Regions from separate parts of the Streptomyces sp. NPDC051576 genome, predicted to be linked through region 3. Evidence: riboswitches for the same ligand, from Rfam matches in the RefSeq annotation. Region 3 holds a riboswitch; each other region holds the start of a gene.
What was found. Region 3 has a riboswitch for cobalamin ahead of metE (5-methyltetrahydropteroyltriglutamate--homocysteine S-methyltransferase). Riboswitches for the same ligand answer to the same signal wherever they lie in the genome.

Region 1: linked by a shared signal. The riboswitch ahead of AB0M63_RS31245 (cobalamin biosynthesis protein) and the one ahead of metE (5-methyltetrahydropteroyltriglutamate--homocysteine S-methyltransferase) in region 3 are both predicted to bind cobalamin.
Region 2: linked by a shared signal. The riboswitch ahead of AB0M63_RS26785 (ABC transporter substrate-binding protein) and the one ahead of metE (5-methyltetrahydropteroyltriglutamate--homocysteine S-methyltransferase) in region 3 are both predicted to bind cobalamin.

The regions. Positions count from the first base shown of each region.
Region 1 is NZ_JBFAZO010000010.1:367,332-369,584, reverse strand. Features, by position in the region: gene AB0M63_RS31255 (inorganic phosphate transporter) at 1-572, shown strand, start outside; gene AB0M63_RS31250 (hypothetical protein) at 615-836, shown strand; cobalamin riboswitch at 971-1,113, shown strand; gene AB0M63_RS31245 (cobalamin biosynthesis protein) at 1,213-2,154, shown strand; gene AB0M63_RS31240 (cobyric acid synthase) at 2,151-2,253, shown strand, end outside.
Region 2 is NZ_JBFAZO010000008.1:255,137-257,389, reverse strand. Features, by position in the region: gene AB0M63_RS26790 (iron chelate uptake ABC transporter family permease subunit) at 1-403, opposite strand, end outside; gene AB0M63_RS26785 (ABC transporter substrate-binding protein) at 400-1,461, opposite strand; cobalamin riboswitch at 1,515-1,728, opposite strand; gene AB0M63_RS26780 (CbtA family protein) at 1,747-2,253, opposite strand, start outside.
Region 3 is NZ_JBFAZO010000002.1:290,009-292,261, forward strand. Features, by position in the region: gene scpA (methylmalonyl-CoA mutase) at 1-130, shown strand, start outside; gene meaB (methylmalonyl Co-A mutase-associated GTPase MeaB) at 127-1,131, shown strand; cobalamin riboswitch at 1,130-1,354, shown strand; gene metE (5-methyltetrahydropteroyltriglutamate--homocysteine S-methyltransferase) at 1,497-2,253, shown strand, end outside.

The DNA.
Region 1 (2,253 bases), on a different contig from region 3:
CGATGGGCACCTACATCGGCGGCTGGCGCATCATCCGCACCATGGGCAAGGGCCTGACCGACCTCCGGCCGCAGCAGGGCTTCGCCGCCCAGACCAGCGCCGCCGCGGTCATCCTGGCCTCCTCGCACATCGGCTTCTCGCTCTCCACCACGCACGCCGTCTCCGGCTCGGTGATGGGTGCCGGGCTCGGCCGCAAGGGCGGTGTCGTCCGCTGGTCGACCGCCACCCGGATGTTCGTCGCCTGGGGTCTGACGCTGCCGGCCGCCGCGCTCGTCGGCGCGCTCGCCGAGTCCGTGACCGACCTCGGCGACTGGGGCACCGCACTGGTGGCGGTCTTCCTGGTCGCCTCCAGCACCGGCATCTGGGTGCTCTCCCGCCGCCAGGTGGTCGACGCCTCGAACGTCAACGAGTCCGACGAGCCGGCCGGCGTGGTCACCGCCGCGATCGCCGCCGTCACCCCGCCCCCGTCGGTCGCCCTCTCCGAGGGCCTCACGGCGACGATCCCCGCGCCGCCCGCCGTCGCCACGCCCGACCCGGCGACCCCGGCGACCCCGCCGGCCGCCGCCGTCTGAGCCCGCGCCCCGGTACAAAGGCACGAGAAGGAACGAATCAGCATGGACATCGACTGGGCAGCCCTCGGCTCCGTCTTCGGCGTCAGCCTCGTGGCCACCGTGGCCCTGGTGGCCGTCTTCACCCTCGGCATCACCGCTCTCTCGCGCCGTGAACGGGCCACCGCCCAGGGCGACTCCGCGGCCCTCGCCCTGACCGGCGCGTACGCCTGCTTCGCGGCCTGTGCGGCGGCGGTGGCGTACGGGATCTACATCATCGTGGCCTGACCGGCCGCCAGTTGGACCGAACGTGGGGTGCGGGACGGACCACCGTCCCGCACCCCACGTCTTCGTGACGTCCTCGACGACCCCTGTGTGGGCATCAGCACACTCCTCCCCCGCAGGTCAACAGCAAGTTGACGCCCCTTCCAACCCCGTGGTGGACTGCCGGAGCCATGTACGGCGGCAGGAGAGGAAGCCGGTGCGAATCCGGCGCGGTCCCGCCACTGTCACCGGGGTAGACAACCCCGGGAGCCAGGAACTCTCACCGCCGGTCTCGTCGAACCAGGGCGTGGACACCCTGAGTGAGGACATACCGCCATGCTCGGCTGCCGTTCGAGGTCCCGTACCAGTACCGTGTCCGACCCGGCGATCGGCTGAGCCGATGCGTGCCGATCGCGTCTTCGCGTACGGCGCCGCCGCCGGCCTTCTCGGCGACCACCTGCTCGGCGATCCTCGCCGCGGGCATCCGGTCGCCGCGTTCGGCCGTGCCGCCGCCGCCGTGGAACGACTGCTGTGGCGCGACCACCGCGGGTGGGGCGCCCTGCACACCGCCGTGTGCGTGGGCGGCGCCGTCTCCCTGGCCGCCGCGGCCACTTCGGCCCTACGACCGTCCCGTACGGCCTCTGCCGCCCTCACCGCCGCCGCCACCTGGGCCGTCGTAGGGGGGACCTCGCTCGCCCGCGAGGCCGGGGTGATCGGGCGTGCCCTGGAGGCCGGTGACATCGACGGTGCGCGGGCGCGCCTGCCGCACCTCTGCGGGCGGGACCCCCAGGCCCTCGACGCCGACGGGATCGCCCGGGCCGTCGTCGAGTCCGTCGCCGAGAACACCTCCGACGCGGTGGTGGGCGCCCTGGTGTGGGGCGCCGTCGGCGGGGTGCCGGGGCTCGTCGGGTTCCGGGCCGTGAACACCCTCGACGCCATGGTCGGCCACAAGTCCGCCAAGTACCGCCGCTACGGCTGGGCTTCGGCCCGCCTCGACGACGCCGCCGGCTGGCCCGGCGCCCGCCTCACCGCCGTCCTCGCGACCGCCGCGGGCGGCGACCCGCGCGGGGCGGTACGCGCCTGGCGCACTGACGCCTCCAAGCACCCGAGCCCCAACGCCGGCCCCGTGGAGGCCTCCTTCGCCGGCGCCCTCGGCGTGCGGCTGGGCGGCACGCTCTCCTACGGCGGCCGGGTCGAGCACCGGCCCGTGCTCAACGGCGCCGGGCGCGCCGTCGCCGTAACGGACATCGAACGGGCCGTACGGCTGTCCCGGCGCGTGAGTTGGCTCGCGCTCGGGGCCAGTGTCGCCGGGCGGCTGCTGCTGAAGGGACGGACGTCATGAGCGGCGGCGGGCTGCTGGTCGCCGGGACCACCTCGGACGCCGGCAAGAGTGTCGTGACCGCCGGGATCTGCCGGTGGCTGGTGCGGCAGGGCGTGAAGG
Region 2 (2,253 bases), on a different contig from region 3:
ACGACACGAGTGCGCCGACGAAGGCCCCGGCCGACAGCGACACGGCCCCGCCGCCCACGCCGAGCACCACGACGGCCACCGCCCCCGTGGACGCCCCGGAGGAGACGCCGAGCACGAACGGATCCGCCAGCGGATTGCGCAGCAGTGACTGCATGACCGCGCCGCACAGCGCGAGCCCGGCCCCGCAGACGGCGGCCAGCAGGGTGCGGGGCATCCGCAGGTCCCAGACGATGCCGTCCCGCAGCGGGGCGAGCGTGCTGTCGCCGCCGCCGAGGTGTGACGCGACGGACGCCCATACGTCGGCGGTGGAGATGTCGGCGGGTCCGATGGTCACGGCGAAGGCCACGGAGACGGCCAGCGCCGCGAGTCCGCCGCCCGTCAACAGCAGGGTGCGGACGGTCACTTGGCGAGTCCGAAGCCGCGCAGGCCGGCGGCGACCTGCTCGATCCCTTCGACGGTACGGATGGAGGGGTTCATCGCCTGGCCGCTGAGCAGGATGTACCGCTTCTTCCTGACGGCGGTGAGGTTGCGGGTGGCGGCGTTGGTCTCCAGGAAGTGGATCTTCGCCTTGGCGGTCTCGGCGGTCTGGGACTTGCGAGTGAGATCACCGAGGACGATGACGTCGGGGTCGCGGTCGGCGACCGTCTCCCAGTTGATCTGGGGCCATTCGTCGTGGGTGTCGGCGAAGGCGTTCTTGGCGCCGACTGCGCGGGTGATGGCTCCGGGGGCGCCGCAGCAGCCGGCCAGGTAGGGCGACTGGGAGTTGGCGAACCAGTACATGAGGGAGGTGCCGGAGGCGTCCAGGCCGGTGGTGGCTTTCCGTACCCGTTCCCTGAGTTGGCCGATGAGCTTGTCGCTGCGTTCCTTCACACCCAGCGCACGGGACAGGTCGCGTATCTCGCCGTAGACGGTGTCGAGGGTGAGCGGTGTGCTGCGCGAGCCGTCGCCGCCGCCGTCGTTGTCCTTGCCCGCGCAGTCGGCCGGAGAGACGTACGTCGGCACGCCCAGCTTCCCGAACTGTTCGCGGGTGGCGACACCGCCCCTGCCGAGGGTCGACACGAACGAGGCGGTGACGAAGTCGGGTTCGGCGTCCAGGACCTTCTCGAAGGAGGGGGCGTTGTCGGCGAGGCGCGGCACGGTCGCGTTCGCCTTCTCCAGACCCTTGAGCACCGGGTCGGTCCAGGTGGCGGTGCCGGCCATGCGGTCGGCGAGACCTAGGGAGAGCAGGATCTCGGTGGTGCCCTGGTTGAGCGAGACGACCCGCTCGGGGGCCGACTTCAGCGTGACCTTGTGTCCGCAGTTGTCGAGGGTGAGCGGGAAGCCCGCGGCGGACCTCTCCGCCCTGCCGTCGGTACTGTCCTCGGCGGAGCCGCCGCACGCGGTCAGCAGCAGGGCGGGCGCGAGGAGAAGGGTCGCGGTACGGCGGCGCGGTGGAACGGGGGCGGTACGGATCACGGGCATGCCTTGCCTGTCGGGGCTCGAACGCGGAGCCTGGCCTACGAACTCCCCCTCGCCGAGGGCGAGAAGGCGCCAGCAGGTCTTCGGACTCGGGTTCGTCCGGGCGGGGCGCCTTCCCGGCGCGTCACGCACCGGCTCCTTCGGCCGGCCCGCGTCGCCCCAGTGGCGTCGAGTGCCCCGCCCGTCCCCCTCACCGCTGCGCGTCAGTTCCGGATTTCCACCGGATTCCCTGGCCTCGGTTGTGGCACGACTGGCCCGCACAACGTATCAAGATCGACCATCGGGTGGTCAGGCCGGGACCGGGTCCTGCGAGGGGGCGGTGACGTCCGGACGTACGGGATTCAGCAGTCGTTCCGCCAGGGGACCGAAGACCAGGCCGATGACCGCCCACAGGATGAACTGCGCGGCGACGGAGTAGAAGCGGAAGTCGAAGAGCACGTCGGCCGGGAAGCCCGGGTAGACGATGGTGCCCTTGGAGTCGGTCAGCGGCAGCGGTGTCTCGGTGGCGTGGTCGCCGAAGTTGGCCTGGTTGTACGAGAGATGGCCGAGCTGCGGCAGGAGCAGCATGACGATCCCGATCGCGACGACGAAGGCCCCGGAGGCGAGCAGCGTGGCGTTCCAGTTGCCGAACCGCGCCTGGAGGTGCTTGCCGAGGTAGACGGCTCCGGCGAGGAAGGCGACGGAGCACACGACCATGATCAGGTACAGGGCGCTGCGCTGCTGGATGGTCTCCTCGTGGCCGATCGCGGGCGGGTTGGCCGGGTACTTGAGGAACGGCACCAGGTACATGCCGAG
Region 3 (2,253 bases):
CCCGCCGCAGGACGTGCCCACGCTCCTGGAGATGGGCGCGGCTGCCGTGTTCCCGCCCGGGACGGTGATCCCGGACGCGGCGTACGACCTGGTCGAGCGGCTGGCCGCCGACCTCGGGCACAGCCGGTGATCGATGTCGACACCTATGTGAAGGGCGTCCTCGACGGGAAGCGGGCGCTGGTGGCCCGCGCCATCACGCTCGTCGAGTCGACGAGGCCCCAACACCGGGTCATGGCACAGGAGTTGCTGACCGAGCTGCTGCCGCACAGCGGGCGGGCGCGACGGATCGGCATCAGCGGGGTGCCGGGCGTGGGCAAGTCGACGTTCATCGACGCGTTCGGCACGCTGCTCACTTCGCTGGGGTTCCGGGTCGCGGTGCTCGCCGTCGACCCGTCGTCGACCCGGACTGGCGGGTCGATCCTCGGCGACAAGACCCGCATGGAGCGGCTGGCGGTCGACCCGGCGGCCTTCGTCCGGCCCTCCCCCACGGCCGGCACGCTCGGCGGGGTCGCGAAGGCGACCCGGGAGTCGATCGTGGTGATGGAGGCGGCGGGCTACGACGTCGTGCTCGTGGAGACGGTCGGTGTCGGCCAGTCCGAGACCGCCGTGGCCAACATGGTCGACTCCTTCCTGCTGTTGACGCTCGCCCGCACCGGGGACCAGTTGCAGGGCATCAAGAAGGGCGTACTGGAACTCGCGGACGTCATCGCCGTCAACAAGGCCGACGGCCCGCACGAACGCGACGCGCGGGGCGCGGCACGGGAGTTGGCGGGCGCGCTGCGGCTGATGCATCCCGCCGACGCGGCCTGGACGCCGCCGGTGCTGAGTTGCAGCGCCCGTGAGTCGACCGGCCTGGACACGGTGTGGGAGCGACTCGAACAGCACCGGACCCTCCTCGACTCCACCGGCCGGCTCGCCGCCAAGCGGCGCGACCAGCAGGTGGACTGGACCTGGACAATGGTCCGCGAGGAGCTGCTCGGCCGGCTGCGCTCCGACCCGGCCGTACGCGCTCTCGGTCCCGCGCTCGAACAGCAGGTCAGGGACGGCGAGTTGACCGCGACCCTGGCCGCCGAGCGCATCCTGGGGGCGTTCGGGAGCGACACCGGTGAGAACCCTCGCCCCACCCCGTAAGCTGGGCCGTGCAGTTGGTTCGCCCCGTCCGCCAGACGGGATGCGTCGCAAGAGGGAACCCGGTGGAAATCCGGGACTGCCCCGCAGCGGTGAGTGGGAACGACCGCCGTCATACGCACTGGGCCCGAGACAACAGGGCCTGGGAAGCGACGGCCAGTAGGTGTCCTCCGTACGGAGGGCGCGCCCACGAGTCCGAAGACCTGCCAACCGCCCGTGCGCGAAGGACTCGCGCGCGGAGTCCCGGTGACCTCGTGGGCGGGTCGGCGTACACATCGGCGGGCACGACAGCCGTCCGGTCTGGCGTTCCTTCGCGCTCTCGTCCCGTCGCCGGGATCTCAGGGAGACAGCTCGCGAAGGAGAGTTCCGTGACAACGAAGTCCGCAGCCGCGGCAGCACGGGCCACCGTGTACGGCTACCCCCGTCAGGGGCAGGGCCGGGAACTGAAGAAGGCCGTCGAGGGGTACTGGCAGGGCCGCGTCGACGCCGACGCTCTGAGGGCCACCGCCGCCGAACTGCGCGGCGCCACCTGGCGGCAACTGGCCGGGGCCGGCCTCCACGAAGTACCGACCGGCGACTTCTCGTACTACGACCATGTGCTGGACACCAGCGTCATGGTCGGCGCGATCCCCGCCCGCCATCGCGCCGCCGTCGAACTCGACGCGCTGGACGGGTACTTCGCGATGGCGCGCGGCACCCAGGACGTGGCGCCGCTGGAGATGACGAAGTGGTTCGACACCAACTATCACTATCTGGTCCCGGAGTTGGGACCGGATACGGTCTTCACCGCCGATTCCACCAAGCAGGTCGGCGAACTCCGTGAGGCCCTCGCGCTGGGTCTCGCCGCCCGACCCGTCCTGGTCGGCCCGGTCACCTATCTGCTGCTCGCCAAGCCCGCGCCCGGTGTGTCCCCGGACTTCGATCCGCTGACCCTGCTGGACCGGCTGCTGCCGGTGTACGCCGAGGTCCTCGCCGATCTGCGGGCGGCGGGCGCGGAGTGGGTGCAGCTCGACGAGCCCGCCCTGGTCCAGGACCGCACCCCGGCCGAACTGGCCGCCGCCACGCGGGCCTACGGCGATCTCGGGGGCCGCACCGACCGGCCGAAGCTCCTGGTCGCCTCCTACT